Linked DNA regions of Eleftheria terrae. The protein of the gene in region 2 interacts with the protein of the main gene of each other region in a pairwise test. Links are inferred from orthologs where the notes say so. Each region holds a gene or a part of one and is shown on either strand. Other genes may lie near its edges.

Region 1 (2,910 bases), 1.2 Mb from region 2 along the record:
GAACATCGTGAAGTGCGTGCGCCGCTGTGGCCTGGAGGTGGAGCAGCTGGTGCTGAACCCGTCGGCCTCCAGCCTGTCGGTGCTGACCGAGGACGAGAAGGACCTGGGCGTGGCGCTGGTGGACATCGGCGCCGGCACCACCGACGTGGCGATCTTCACCGACGGCGCGATCCGCCATACCGCGGTGATCCCCATCGCTGGCGACCTGATCACCAGCGACATCGCGATGGCGCTGCGCACGCCGACCAAGGATGCCGAAGAGATCAAGGTCGACTTCGGCGTGGCCAAGCAGCTGCTGGCTGACCCGGACGAGCAGGTCGAGGTGCCGGGCCTCGGCGACCGGGCACCCCGAATGCTTTCACGCCAGGCACTGGCCGGGGTGATCGAGCCACGGGTTGAAGAAATCTTTTCACTGGTGCACCAAGTCATCCGCGAGAGCGGCTACGAGGAGCTGCTGTCCTCCGGCATCGTGCTGGCGGGTGGCTCGGCGGTGATGCCCGGCATGGTGGAGCTGGGCGAGGACATCTTTCTAAAACCCGTGCGCAAGGGCATCCCGACCTATTCGGGGGCCTTGCACGACATGGTGGCCAATCCACGCTCGGCCACCGTGATGGGACTCTTGGAGGAGGCGCGGCTGGCCCGCGTGCGGGGACACCGGGCGGCCCAGCAGGCCGGCTCGGTGAAGACGCTGTTCGGCCGCGTGAAGGACTGGTTCATAGGGAATTTCTGAGCGGTGTGCGCAAGGCGCCCGCCGGATGCGTTTTGAGAGTGTGTAGGCGAAGCTAGTGACGAAGGAGGTCCAAATGCCTATTGAGATGATCGAAGAGTTCAACCTGGGAACGCAGATCAAGGTGATCGGCGTCGGTGGCGGTGGCGGCAACGCCGTCGAGCACATGATGGCCCAGGGCGTGCAGGGCGTGGAGTTCATCTGCGCCAACACCGATGCGCAGGCGCTCAACCGTTCTTCGGCGCACAAGCTGATCCAGCTGGGCACCACCGGCCTGGGCGCCGGCGCCAAACCCGAGGCCGGCAAGGCCGCGGCCGAGGAAGCGGTGGACCGCATCCGTGACGCCATCGACGGCGCCAACATGCTGTTCATCACCGCCGGCATGGGCGGCGGCACCGGCACCGGCGCCGCACCGGTGATCGCCCGGGTGGCCAAGGACATGGGCATCCTGACGGTCGGCGTGGTGACCAAGCCCTTCGAGTTCGAAGGCAACCGCCGCATGAAGCAGGCCGACGCCGGCATGAACGAGCTGGAGGCCAACGTCGACTCGCTGATCGTCGTGCTCAACGAGAAGCTGCTGGAAGTGCTGGGCGACGACGTCACCCAGGACCAGGCCTTCGCGCAGGCCAACGACGTGCTGAAGAACGCGGTCGGCGGCATCAGCGACATCATCCACATCCCGGGCCTGGTGAACGTCGACTTCGAGGACGTCAAGACCGTGATGAGCGAGCCCGGCAAGGCCATGATGGGCACCGCCGTGGCACAGGGCCCGGACCGCGCCCACAAGGCGGCGGAATCGGCCGTGGCCTGCCCGCTGCTGGAAGGCATCGACCTGTCTGGCGCCCGTGGCGTGCTGGTGCTGATCGCCGCGGCGCGCGGCACCTTCAAGCTCAGCGAGAGCCGCAACGCGATGAACACCATCCGTCGCTATGCCGCCGATGATGCACATGTGATCTACGGCACGGCCTACGACGACAGCCTGGGCGACCAGCTGCGCGTGACGGTGATCGCCACCGGCCTGTCGGGCAACGCCCGCCGCCAGCAGGCGCCGATCAGCGTGGTGCACTCGCAGCCGGCGCTGCGCACCGGCACCGACAACATCCCGGTGCTCAACAGCCCGGTGCACACCGGTCATGTCGGCGGCCACACCACGCACGACTACAGCAGCCTGAACACCCCGAGCGTCTGGCGCTCGGGCCGCACCCAGGCGGCTGCCAAGGTCGATGCGCTGGCCAGCAACGGGATGGACGAGATCGAGATCCCGGCCTTCCTGCGCAAGCAGGCGGACTGAGCCGGTGCTTCGGCCAGCCCTGGCGGGGCGCCGCAGGCAGGAGGGACGGCAGCGGCCGTCAGGCTGGGGGCTGCACGGGTGGTCCGTGCAATTCCGCACGCCTGACGGCTGCCGGCCCTGCGGCCCGGCGCCTCAATCGTGGCGATCAACAGCCTCAAACCCAGGGCGCGAGCCGACTCCCTAGAATGCGGACATGCTCCAACAACGCACACTCCAATCGCTGACGCGGGCCGTCGGCGTCGGCCTGCACAGCGGCCAGCGCGTCGAACTGACGCTGCGGCCGGCGGCGCCTGACACCGGCATCGTGTTCCGGCGGATCGACCTGCCGGTGCCGGTCGAGATCCCGGTGTCGGCGACGGCGATCAGCGACACGCGGATGGCCTCCACGCTGTCGGTCGGGGGCGACCCCGGCGCGCCGAAGGTGCACACGGTGGAGCATTTGATGTCTGCCTGCGCAGGCTTGGGTCTCGACAACCTGTATGTCGACATCACGGCCGAGGAAGTCCCGATCCTGGACGGCTCTGCAGCCTCCTTCGTCTACCTCTTGCAGAGCGCCGGGATCGAACTCCAGGGCGTGCCCAAGCGCTTCCTGCGCATCAAGAAGCCGGTGGAAGTGCGTGAAGGGGAGGGCCCATCGCTCAAGTGGGCCCGACTCGATCCCTACCACGGCTACAAGCTTTCCTTCGAGATCGACTTCGACCATCCCGCCGTCGACCAGACCGGCCAGCGGGTGGTGTTCGATTTCGCTTCCGGGCGCTATACCCGCGATATCGCCCGCGCCCGCACCTTCGGCTTCACGAAGGACGTCGAGATGATGCGCACCCGCGGCCTCGGCCTGGGCGGCAGCATGGACAACGCGATCGTCGTGGACGACTACCGCGTGCTGAATGCC
Region 2 (8,127 bases):
CACGCGCGGCGTGCCGACCGGCGACGACGATTCGCCGCGCCGCGTGGCGGCCATGTCTTCTTCGCTCGGATATGCACCGGTCAGCCAGTAGTCGAGCACCCGGCGCGCAATGGGCGCGGCGGCCTGGGCGCCGAAGCCGGCGTTCTCGACGATCACCGCCAGCGCGATCTTGGGATCATCCACCGGCGCGAAGGCGGTGTAGAGCGAATGGTCACGCAGGTATTCGGCCACCCGCGAGGCGTTGTAGCGCTCGTTCTGGCGCACGCCCACCGCCTGGGCGGTGCCCGTCTTGCCGCCGCTCTGGTAGGCCGCGCCATGGAAGACGCGGGTCGAGGTGCCCTCCTGCGTCACGCCGTACATGGCGCGGCGCACCACGTCGACGTGCTCGGGCTTGAGCGGCAGCGGCTCGATCGGCTCGGCACCCACCACCCGGCGTTCCCGCGTCACGACGTCGCGGATCTCGCGCACCAGGTGCGGCCGGTGGCGCTGGCCGCCGGACACCAGGGTGGCCAGGGCGTGCGAGAGCTGCAGCATGGTGAAGCTGTTGTAGCCCTGGCCGATGCCCAGCGAGATCGTTTCGCCGGCATACCACTTCTGCTGTTCGGGTCGCTTGTAGGCACGGCGCTTCCACTCGGTGGAGGGCAGCACGCCGCGCACTTCGCCCTCGATGTCGATGCCGGTGATCTGGCCGAAGCCGAAGGGCGCCAGCTGCTCGTGCATCAGGTCGACCCCCATCTCGTTGGCCAGCGAGTAGTAGTAGACGTTGCTCGACTTCACGATGGAGCGGTGCATGTCGACCATGCCGAGCCCGCCGTCGCCATGGCTGCGGAAACGGTGGTTGCCGAACATGAAGGTCCCGCTGTCGTGAATGGCTTCATAGGGGCCGCGCTTGCCGCTGTTGAGCGCGGCGATGGCCATGAAGGGCTTGAAGGTGGAGCCCGGCGGGTAGGTACCGCGCAGCGCCCGGTTCAGCAGCGGCTTGTCGATGGATTCGTTGAGCGCTTTCCAGTTCTCGACGTCGATGCCCTCGACGAAGAGATTGGGGTCGAAGCTCGGCTTGCTGACGAAGGCCAGCAACTCGCCGGTCTTGGGGTCGATGGCCACCAGCGCGCCGCGGCGGCTGCCGAACAGTTGCTCCACCAGCGCTTGCAGCTTGATGTCGATCGACAGCACCACGGTGTTGCCCGGCGTCGCCGGGCTGGAACGCAGTCGCCGCACCGCGCGGCCGCCGGCGCTGGTCTCGACTTCCTCGAAGCCGGTGATGCCGTGCAACTCGCGCTCGTAGCTCTGCTCGATGCCCAGCTTGCCGATGTAGTCGGTGCCCCGGTAGTTGGCGGCGTCTTCGGAATCGTCGATCTTGGCCTTTTCCGCCTGGTTGATGCGGCCGATGTAGCCGATGACGTGAGCGCCGACTTCGCCAAGGGGGTAGTTGCGGAAAAGGCGGGCCTTGATGTCGACGCCCGGGAAGCGGTAGCGCTGCACGGCGAAGCGGGCCACTTCCTCGTCGCTCAGCCGGGTGCGCAGCGGCAGCGACTCGAAGCTCTTGGACTCGTCCATCAGCCGCTTGAAGCGCCGGCGGTCGGCCTGCGAGACGCTGATGACGCCGGACAGCTCGTCGATGGTGGCGTCCAGGTCCTCGATCTTCGAAGGTGTCAGCTCGAGGGTGTAGGCCGAGTAATTGTTGGCCAGCACCACGCCATTGCGGTCGAGGATGAGGCCGCGGTTGGGCACGATGGGCACCACCGAGATGCGGTTGTTCTCGGCACGCGTCGAGAGTTCGTCGTAGCGCAGCACCTGCAGATAGGCCAAGCGCGCGAAGATCAGGCCAAAGCACACCAGCACCATGGCCCCGGCGAACAACAGCCTCGCGCGAAAGCGCGACAGCTCCAGCTCGACGTTCTTGAGTTCGGTCACGACGGGGGCGGCCTTTCAGCCATCAGCTGCAGACTAGAGGGGCCGGTTCTGGTCCGGATCGGGCGGGCGGCGCTGGGGGGCCAGCAACAGCCAGGTGGCCAGCGGCCACAGCAGGGCTTCGAATGCCGGCGCCAGCAGCAGTTCCCAGCCGGGAAACACGCCGCCTGCCAACAAGCGAATAAGTACCGACACCGCATGTGCCGCGAAGAACAGCGGCACGATCTGCACGGCCTGCGAGAGCACCGGGAACCATAGCAGCCGGCGGTGGATGGTGATGGCGAAGAAGCTCAGCAGCGTGTAGGCCAAGGCATGCTGGCCAAGCAGCGCCGCATCGTGCACGTCCATCATCACGCCGAAGGTGAAGGCGGTGCCCACACCCACCCGGCGCGGCTGGTGCACGTTCCAGAACACCAGCGTTAGCGCCAGCAGATCGGGCATCGCGGTGGTCTTGCCCAGCGGAATCAGGTTCACCAGGCAGGCAAACAGCAAGGAAAACCAGATGAAGCCCGGGTTCACGGGCAGCAAGAGCTGGTCGCCGCGCGGCATCATCGGCGTTCTCCCGCTTTCTTGGGGTGGGGCGTGGCGGCTGCCGCCGGTGCCGGCTCGGGCTGCGGGCGCGACGGCTGCTGGTCGCCCACGGGCTGCAGCACCAGCACATGGCGGGCGCTCGCTGGCGAGCTGACCGGCGCCAGCGCGATCTTGGCGAAGGCCGAGTCGGCACGCCGGTCGACCTTGACCACTTTCGCCACCGCGAGGCCGGGCGGGAACACGCCGTCCACGCCCGAGGTGCTCAGTACGTCACCCTCCTGCACATCCGCATTGGTGGCCATGAAGCGCAGCTCCATGGCGTCGTTGGCAGCGTCGCCATACGCGACGCCACGGGCCATGGTGCGGGTGTTGAGGGTGGGGATCACGGCATCCTTGTCGGTCAGCAGCGTGACTTCCGAGGTCAGCGGGTAGACCCGCGTGACCTGACCCAGCACGCCGGTTTCGTCGATGACCGGCGAACCGCGTGCCACGCCGTGGGTGCTGCCAATGTCGATCACCACCTTGCGGCTGAAGGGATCGGGCGCGTCGTAGAGCACCTCGGCCGCCCGCGTGCGCGCCGGCACGGCCGGTCGCAGGCCCAGGAGGGAGCGCAGGCGAGCGTTCTCCTGCTCCAGCAGCTCCACCCGCGCCACGCGCTGGGCCTGCTCGGAGAGCTGGCGCTGGGCCGCTTCTTCCTTGGCGAGCGCCTCGTTCAGGCCGCGCAGGTAGTCGCCCCCGTTGCGCATGAAGGTTACCGGCACGAGCAGGGAGCGCTGCACCGGGTGCAGCACGGTGGCCACCACCGCACGCAGCGGCTGGGTGATGTTGAGCCGCGTGTCGGCCACCATCAGGAAAAACGCAAGTGCTGAGAAGAACATCAGCCGCGTCAGCGCCGACGGCCCCTGCTTGAAGAAGGGCGGCGGCGTGCGGTCAATGGTGCCGAGTGGCATGGCAGGTCACCGGGCAGGGCGGCCGTCAGGGCCACCAGTCGAGTGAAGCTCGGGCGCGCGCGTCTCGGCACGCCCGGCCGCTGCGGCGGCCGGCCGCCGCCCTGGGGTGCGGACTGGCGTGCGCACCGGCAAGGCCGCCTCGACGTCAAGCATACGGCGTGTGGTGTCGGATCACTCCGACGTGAAGATCGCGCCCAGCCGCTCCATGCGCTCCAGCGCCATGCCGCAGCCGCGCACCACGCAGGTCAGCGGGTCTTCGGCCACCAGCACCGGCAGGCCGGTTTCCTCGGCCAGCAGGCGGTCGAGGTCGCGCAGCAGCGCGCCGCCGCCGGTGAGCATCATGCCGCGCTCGGCGATGTCCGCGCCCAGCTCGGGCGGCGTCTGCTCCAGGGCGTTCTTCACGCTGGAGACGATCTGGTTCAGCGGGTCGGTCAGGGCTTCGAGGATCTCGTTGCTGGAGATGGTGAAGCTGCGCGGCACGCCCTCGGAGAGGTTGCGGCCCTTGACTTCCATCTCCTTGACCTCGGAGCCAGGGAAGGCCGAGCCGATTTCCTTCTTGATGGCTTCGGCCGTCGGCTCACCGATCAACATGCCGTAGTTGCGGCGGATGTAGTTGATGATGGCTTCGTCGAACTTGTCACCGCCGACGCGCACGCTGCCCTTGTAGACCATGCCGCCCAGCGAGATCACACCCACCTCGGTGGTGCCGCCGCCGATGTCCACCACCATGGAACCCGACGCTTCGGAGACCGGCAGGCCGGCGCCGATGGCGGCCGCCATGGGCTCCTCGATCAGGTAGACCTCGGAGGCACCGGCGCCAAGGGCGGATTCGCGGATGGCGCGCCGCTCGACCTGGGTCGAACCGCAGGGCACGCAGATGATGATCCGCGGACTCGGCTTGAGCACCGAGCGCGGGTGGACCATCTTGATGAACTGCTTGAGCATCTGCTCGGTCACGGTGAAGTCGGCGATGACGCCGTCCTTCATCGGGCGGATGGCTTCGATGTTGCCGGGCACCTTGCCGAGCATGGCCTTGGCCTCGGCGCCGACCGCCTGGATGGTCTTCTTGCCGTTGGGGCCGCCTTCGTGGCGGATGGCAACCACCGACGGCTCGTCCAGCACGATGCCCTTGCCGCGCACGTAGATCAGCGTGTTGGCGGTGCCCAGGTCAATGGCGAGGTCCGTCGAGAAGTAGCGACGAATGGATTCGAACATGTTCTTTCGCGAGGTCCGCCCCGGCTGTGAGCAACTGGCATTGGGCCGGGGGGACGAAGGATTTTTCGGGTTATCTCCGGGACCGCCAAAGGCCGCGTCGTTCGCCGCCTTTTGCGCGCTCTTCAGCACGAAACCGGCTCTGTTCGTGCGCAGCGGGTGCACGGGGCGACCCCTGCAGCGTAGCGATCAGGCCGGCTGTGGATAACGCGCGATAATACCCGATCCCACCCGCGCCCATCCTCGCGGGAACCACGCAAAACCGAACTAATTTACATGGCCCTGACTTCAGACGTCGTCAGCAAGATCGCCAACCTCGCCCGGCTGGAGCTGAGCCGCGACGAAGAGGCGGCGATGCTGCAGCAGCTCAACGATTTTTTCTCCATCGTCGAACAGATGAGGGCGGTCGACACCACCGGGGTGGAGCCGCTCTACACCCCGCTGTCGGCGGTGCAGGACGTGGCTTTGCGGCTGCGCGAGGACACCGTCACCGAAGCCGATCGGCGCGAGCTGAACCAGCGCAGCGCCCCGGCGGTGGAAGACGGCCTCTTCCTGGTTCCCCAGGTCATCGAGTGAGGGCGGCGACGATGGAACTGCACCGTATGACGGTGGCCGAACTCGGCCGCCAGCTGGACGCCAAGGCGGTTTCCAGCACCGAATTGACGAAGCATCTGCTTGCACGGGTTGCCGAGCAGGAACAGTTGGGGGCTTTTCTCTGCACCGACGCCGACGTGGCCCTGCGCCAGGCCGAGGCGGCCGATGCCCGGCGGGCCCGCGGTGAAACCGGCCCGCTGCTGGGCGTGCCGCTGGCGCACAAGGACATCTTCGTCACCACCGACTTCCCGAGCACCGCCGCCTCGCGCATGCTGGAAGGCTACCGCAGCCCCTTCAATGCCACCGTGGTGGACAAGCTGGCCGCGGCCGGCGGCGTGACGCTGGGCAAGCTCAACTGCGATGAATTCGCGATGGGCGGCAGCAACGAGAACTCGGCCTACGGCGTGGCGCGCAATCCGTGGGACCGCAGCCGCATCACCGGCGGCTCTTCCGGCGGCTCCGCGGCCGCGGTGGCGGCGGGCCTTGTGCCGGCGGCCACCGGCACCGACACCGGCGGCTCGGTGCGCCAGCCGGCCGCGCTGTGCAACGTCACCGGCATCAAGCCGACCTACGGCCGCTGCTCGCGCTACGGCATGATCGCCTTCGCCTCCAGCCTGGACCAGGCCGGCCCGCTGGCGCGCAGCGCCGAGGACTGCGCGCTGCTGCTGCAGGCCATGAGCGGCTTCGACGAGCGTGACGCCACCTCGGCCGACCGGCCGGTGGAGGACTACGCCGCCCTCCTGCGCGCGCCGCGCCACGGCGCCGATGCGGCGCAACCCCTGAAAGGCCTGCGCATCGGCCTGCCGAAGGAGTTCTTCGGCGAGGGCGTGGCCGCCGACGTGGCCCAGGCCCTGCGCACTGCGCTGGCCGAATACGAGAAGCTGGGCGCGACCCTGGTGGACGTGTCGCTGCCGCGCACCGAGCTGGCCATTCCGGTGTACTACATCATCGCGCCGGCCGAGGCCAGCTCGAACCTCAGCCGCTTCGACGGCGTGCGCTACGGGCACCGGGCCAAGGACTACAAGGGCCTGCTGGAGATGTACAAGAAGTCGCGCGCCGAGGGCTTCGGCCCGGAGGTCAAGCGCCGCATCATGATCGGCACCTACGTGCTGAGCCACGGCTACTACGACGCCTACTACCTGCAGGCGCAGAAGCTGCGCCGCATGATTGCCGACGACTTCCAGGCGGCCTTCGCGCAGTGCGACCTGATCGCTGGCCCGGTCTCGCCGACCGTGGCCTGGCCCATCGGCGGCAAGAGCGACCCGGTGGCCAATTACCTGGCCGACATCTTCACGCTGCCCGGCAGCCTGGCCGGCCTGCCCGGCATGAGCGTGCCGGCCGGCTTCGGCGAAGGCGGCATGCCGGTGGGGCTGCAACTGATCGGCAACTACTGGCAGGAAGGCGAGCTGCTGCACGCCGCACATGCCTTCCAGCAGGCGACCGACTGGCACCTCCGCAGCCCGGAGGGCATCTGACATGAGCACAAGCACGAACAGCAAGCTGGTGCGCGGCTACGAGGTGGTGATCGGCCTCGAGACCCACGCCCAGCTGTCCACCCAGTCCAAGATCTTCTCGGGTGCCAGCACCGCTTTCGGCGCCGCACCCAACACGCAGGCCAGCGCGGTCGACCTGGCGCTGCCCGGCACCCTGCCGGTGATGAACAAGGCGGCGGTGGAGCGGGCGATCCGCTTCGGGCTCGCGGTGGGCGCCACGGTGGCGCCGCGCTCGATCTTCGCGCGCAAGAACTACTTCTACCCGGACCTGCCCAAGGGCTACCAGATCAGCCAGTACGAGATCCCGGTGGTGCAGGGCGGCCAGGTGCAGTTCTACGTCGGCGACCAGGCGCACACCGTGCGGCTGACTCGGGCCCACCTCGAGGAGGACGCCGGGAAGTCGCTGCACGAGGACTACCACGGCCAGACCGGCATCGACCTGAACCGGGCCGGCACCCCGCTGCTGGAGATCGTCTCGGAGCCGGAGATGGGCAGCAGCCAGGAGGCCACCGAGTACGCCCGGGCGCTGCACGCGCTGGTGGTGTGGCTGGGCATTTGCGACGGCAACATGCAGGAAGGCTCTTTCCGCTGCGATGCCAACGTCTCGGTGCGCAAGCCCGGCGCGCCGCTGGGCACGCGGCGCGAGATCAAGAACCTGAACAGCTTCCGCTTCCTGCAGCAGGCGATCGATGCCGAAATCCAGTGGCAGATCGACCAGATCGAGGACGGCCACGAGATCGTGCAGGCCACCGTGCTGTTCGACCCCGACAGCGGCGAGACGCGCGCAATGCGCACCAAGGAAGATGCGCACGACTACCGCTATTTCCCGGACCCGGATCTGCCGCCGCTGGTGATCGCCCCCGACTGGGTGGAGCGGGTCAAGGCCGAGATGCCGGAGCTGCCGCGAGTGATGGCCGAGCGTTTCCAGCGCGACTACGGGCTGCCGGCCTATGACGCGACGATGATGACGCAGAGCAAGGCCTTCGGTGCTTACTTCGAGGCCGCGGCGCGCGCCTGCGGCGCGCCCAAGCTGGTGGCCAACTGGCTGATGGGCGAAGTCTCGCGGCGGCTCAATGCCGAAGGCCGGGAGCTGGCCGACAGCCCGGTGCAGGCGCGGACGCTGGCGCAGCTGATCGGCCGCATTGCCGACCGCACCATCTCGAACAACGGCGCCCGCCAGGTGTTCGACGCCTTGTGGAGCGGCGAGGGCAGCGATGTCGACGCGCTCATCGAGGCCAAGGGATTGAAGCAGGTGTCGGACACCGGTGCGCTGGATGCGATGCTGGACGATGTGCTGGCGGCCAACACCAAGTCGGTGGAGGAATTCCGCGCCGGCAAGGAAAAGGCCTTCAACGCGCTGGTGGGCCAGGCAATGAAGGCCACCAAGGGCAAGGCCGACCCGGCCGTGGTCAACGAGCTGCTGAGGAAGAAGCTCG
Region 3 (2,964 bases), 1.2 Mb from region 2 along the record:
TTGAAGGTGCCGCGCGCCGCGGCGATCAGCACCAGCACGCCACGGGCGCCAGACAGGTCGATGCCTTCCAGCAGCGGGCAGGCCACGGCCGATTCCGCCGCCTTGTGGGCGCGGTCCGGGCCCTGTGCCACGGCGGTGCCCATCATGGCCTTGCCGGGCTCGCTCATCACGGTCTTGACGTCCTCGAAGTCGACGTTCACCAGGCCCGGGATGTGGATGATGTCGCTGATGCCGCCGACCGCGTTCTTCAGCACGTCGTTGGCCTGCGCGAAGGCCTGGTCCTGGGTGACGTCGTCGCCCAGCACTTCCAGCAGCTTCTCGTTGAGCACGACGATCAGCGAGTCGACGTTGGCCTCCAGCTCGTTCATGCCGGCGTCGGCCTGCTTCATGCGGCGGTTGCCTTCGAACTCGAAGGGCTTGGTCACCACGCCGACCGTCAGGATGCCCATGTCCTTGGCCACCCGGGCGATCACCGGTGCGGCGCCGGTGCCGGTGCCGCCGCCCATGCCGGCGGTGATGAACAGCATGTTGGCGCCGTCGATGGCGTCACGGATGCGGTCCACCGCTTCCTCGGCCGCGGCCTTGCCGGCCTCGGGTTTGGCGCCGGCGCCCAGGCCGGTGGTGCCCAGCTGGATCAGCTTGTGCGCCGAAGAACGGTTGAGCGCCTGCGCATCGGTGTTGGCGCAGATGAACTCCACGCCCTGCACGCCCTGGGCCATCATGTGCTCGACGGCGTTGCCGCCACCGCCACCGACGCCGATCACCTTGATCTGCGTTCCCAGGTTGAACTCTTCGATCATCTCAATAGGCATTTGGACCTCCTTCGTCACTAGCTTCGCCTACACACTCTCAAAACGCATCCGGCGGGCGCCTTGCGCACACCGCTCAGAAATTCCCTATGAACCAGTCCTTCACGCGGCCGAACAGCGTCTTCACCGAGCCGGCCTGCTGGGCCGCCCGGTGTCCCCGCACGCGGGCCAGCCGCGCCTCCTCCAAGAGTCCCATCACGGTGGCCGAGCGTGGATTGGCCACCATGTCGTGCAAGGCCCCCGAATAGGTCGGGATGCCCTTGCGCACGGGTTTTAGAAAGATGTCCTCGCCCAGCTCCACCATGCCGGGCATCACCGCCGAGCCACCCGCCAGCACGATGCCGGAGGACAGCAGCTCCTCGTAGCCGCTCTCGCGGATGACTTGGTGCACCAGTGAAAAGATTTCTTCAACCCGTGGCTCGATCACCCCGGCCAGTGCCTGGCGTGAAAGCATTCGGGGTGCCCGGTCGCCGAGGCCCGGCACCTCGACCTGCTCGTCCGGGTCAGCCAGCAGCTGCTTGGCCACGCCGAAGTCGACCTTGATCTCTTCGGCATCCTTGGTCGGCGTGCGCAGCGCCATCGCGATGTCGCTGGTGATCAGGTCGCCAGCGATGGGGATCACCGCGGTATGGCGGATCGCGCCGTCGGTGAAGATCGCCACGTCGGTGGTGCCGGCGCCGATGTCCACCAGCGCCACGCCCAGGTCCTTCTCGTCCTCGGTCAGCACCGACAGGCTGGAGGCCGACGGGTTCAGCACCAGCTGCTCCACCTCCAGGCCACAGCGGCGCACGCACTTCACGATGTTCTCGGCCGCGCTCTGCGCGCCGGTGACGATGTGCACCTTGACCTCGAGGCGGCCGCCGCTCATGCCGATCGGCTCCTTCACCTCGTGGCCGTCGATCACGAACTCCTGCGGCTCCACCAGCAGCAGCTTCTGGTCGTTGGGGATGTTGATGGCCTTGGCCGTCTCGACCACGCGGGCCACGTCGATGGGCGTGACCTCCTTGTCCCGCACGATCACCATGCCGGTCGAATTCTGCCCGCGAATGTGGCTGCCGGTGATGCCGGTGTAGACCCTCGTGATCTTGCAGTCGGCCATCATCTCGGCCTCTTTCAGGGCCTGCTGGATGGACTGCACCGTGGCATCGATGTTGACCACCACGCCGCGCTTGAGCCCATGCGACGGCGCCACGCCCAGACCGGCCACCCGCAGCTCCCCGCTGGGCAACACCTCGGACACCACCGCCATCACCTTGGCGGTGCCGATGTCGAGCCCGACGACGAGATCCTTGTATTCCTTGGCCATCTTGCCCTCAGTTCCTTTTCGCTGCGGCCGGTGCCACCTGGGTCGTGATGCCCTTGATGCGCACGGCATAGCCGTTGTGATGCCGCAGGTCGGCATACTCCAGCGGCCCCGGATAGCTGGCCGTCACCTGTGCCCAGGTGGCGACGAAACGCTCTAGCCGATTCAACACTTCGTTCGAGTCACCACGGCCCATCTCGATCTCGGCGCCGTTGTCCAGCTCAGCCGTCCAGGAGCCGCGCTCCGACAGGCTCAGCCGCTCGACCTTGGCGCCCAGGCGGCGCACCGCCTCGCTGACCGGCCCCCACAGGTGCAGCAGCTGGGGCGCGCTGCCCTCCGGCCCCTGCAGCGTGGGCAGGTTCTCTTCCTCGACATCGCCCAGGTTGGCCTCGAAGACCTCGCCGTAGGTGTTGACCAGGCGGTTCTCGCCCCAGTAGGCCGCCACCTTGTGCTCCTCGATGCGCACCGCCAGCCGGTTGGGCCAGATGCGCTGCACCGCGGCCCGCCGCACCCAGGGCACCGACTGGAAGGCCTGCCGGCTTTCTTCCAGGTCGATGCTGAAAAAATTGCCATGCAGCTTCGGCAAGGCATTCGCACGGATGGTGGTCGCCGTGCTGCGCTGCAGCTCGTTGTCGATGCGGATGGCCTCGATCGAGAACACCGGCCAGCCCGTCACCCAGGTCACCGCCAGCCAGGCGCACCCCAGCGCGGCCAGCGTGAAGAGCAGGGCGGCGGTGGCGTTCATCAGGCGGATGTCCAGGGGCTTGGCGGTTCGCATGGCACGGGGTTCTGTCGACCCCTTCTCAAAGGTTGAGCGAAGCCTGGGCGCACAGCCACAGGCACAGCTGCTCG

Evidence for each region. The genes of interacting proteins can lie anywhere in the genome.
Region 1: the proteins of N7L95_RS14890 (region 2) and ftsZ interact in binary tests that used the Escherichia coli proteins (3 or more experiments, as listed by UniProt). The link is inferred for Eleftheria terrae from one-to-one orthologs.
Region 3: the proteins of N7L95_RS14890 (region 2) and ftsA interact in binary tests that used the Escherichia coli proteins (3 or more experiments, as listed by UniProt). The link is inferred for Eleftheria terrae from one-to-one orthologs.

What each region holds. Positions count from the first base shown.
Region 1 is NZ_CP106951.1:4,537,002-4,539,911, forward strand. It holds ftsZ (cell division protein FtsZ), read left to right. Parts: upstream 1-803; coding sequence 804-2,018; downstream 2,019-2,910. Other genes in the region: ftsA (cell division protein FtsA), read left to right, coding at 1-730; lpxC (UDP-3-O-acyl-N-acetylglucosamine deacetylase), read left to right, coding at 2,212-2,910. UniProt on the Escherichia coli protein: Essential cell division protein that forms a contractile ring structure (Z ring) at the future cell division site. The regulation of the ring assembly controls the timing and the location of cell division.
Region 2 is NZ_CP106951.1:3,367,023-3,375,149, reverse strand. Bases 2,586-5,510 are described here. They hold N7L95_RS14890 (rod shape-determining protein), read right to left. Parts: upstream 4,608-5,510; coding sequence 3,564-4,607; downstream 2,586-3,563. Other genes in these bases: gatA (Asp-tRNA(Asn)/Glu-tRNA(Gln) amidotransferase subunit GatA), read left to right, coding at 5,192-5,510; gatC (Asp-tRNA(Asn)/Glu-tRNA(Gln) amidotransferase subunit GatC), read left to right, coding at 4,881-5,180; mreC (rod shape-determining protein MreC), read right to left, coding at 2,586-3,392. Outside these bases: mrdA (penicillin-binding protein 2), read right to left, coding at 1-1,914; rod shape-determining protein MreD, read right to left, coding at 1,948-2,463; more of mreC, read right to left, coding at 2,460-2,585; more of gatA, read left to right, coding at 5,511-6,673; Asp-tRNA(Asn)/Glu-tRNA(Gln) amidotransferase subunit GatB, read left to right, coding at 6,675-8,127. UniProt on the Escherichia coli protein: Forms membrane-associated dynamic filaments that are essential for cell shape determination. Acts by regulating cell wall synthesis and cell elongation, and thus cell shape.
Region 3 is NZ_CP106951.1:4,535,653-4,538,616, reverse strand. It holds ftsA (cell division protein FtsA), read right to left. Parts: upstream 2,116-2,964; coding sequence 886-2,115; downstream 1-885. Other genes in the region: N7L95_RS20275 (D-alanine--D-alanine ligase), read right to left, coding at 2,916-2,964; N7L95_RS20280 (cell division protein FtsQ/DivIB), read right to left, coding at 2,123-2,890; ftsZ (cell division protein FtsZ), read right to left, coding at 1-812. UniProt on the Escherichia coli protein: Essential cell division protein that assists in the assembly of the Z ring. May serve as the principal membrane anchor for the Z ring.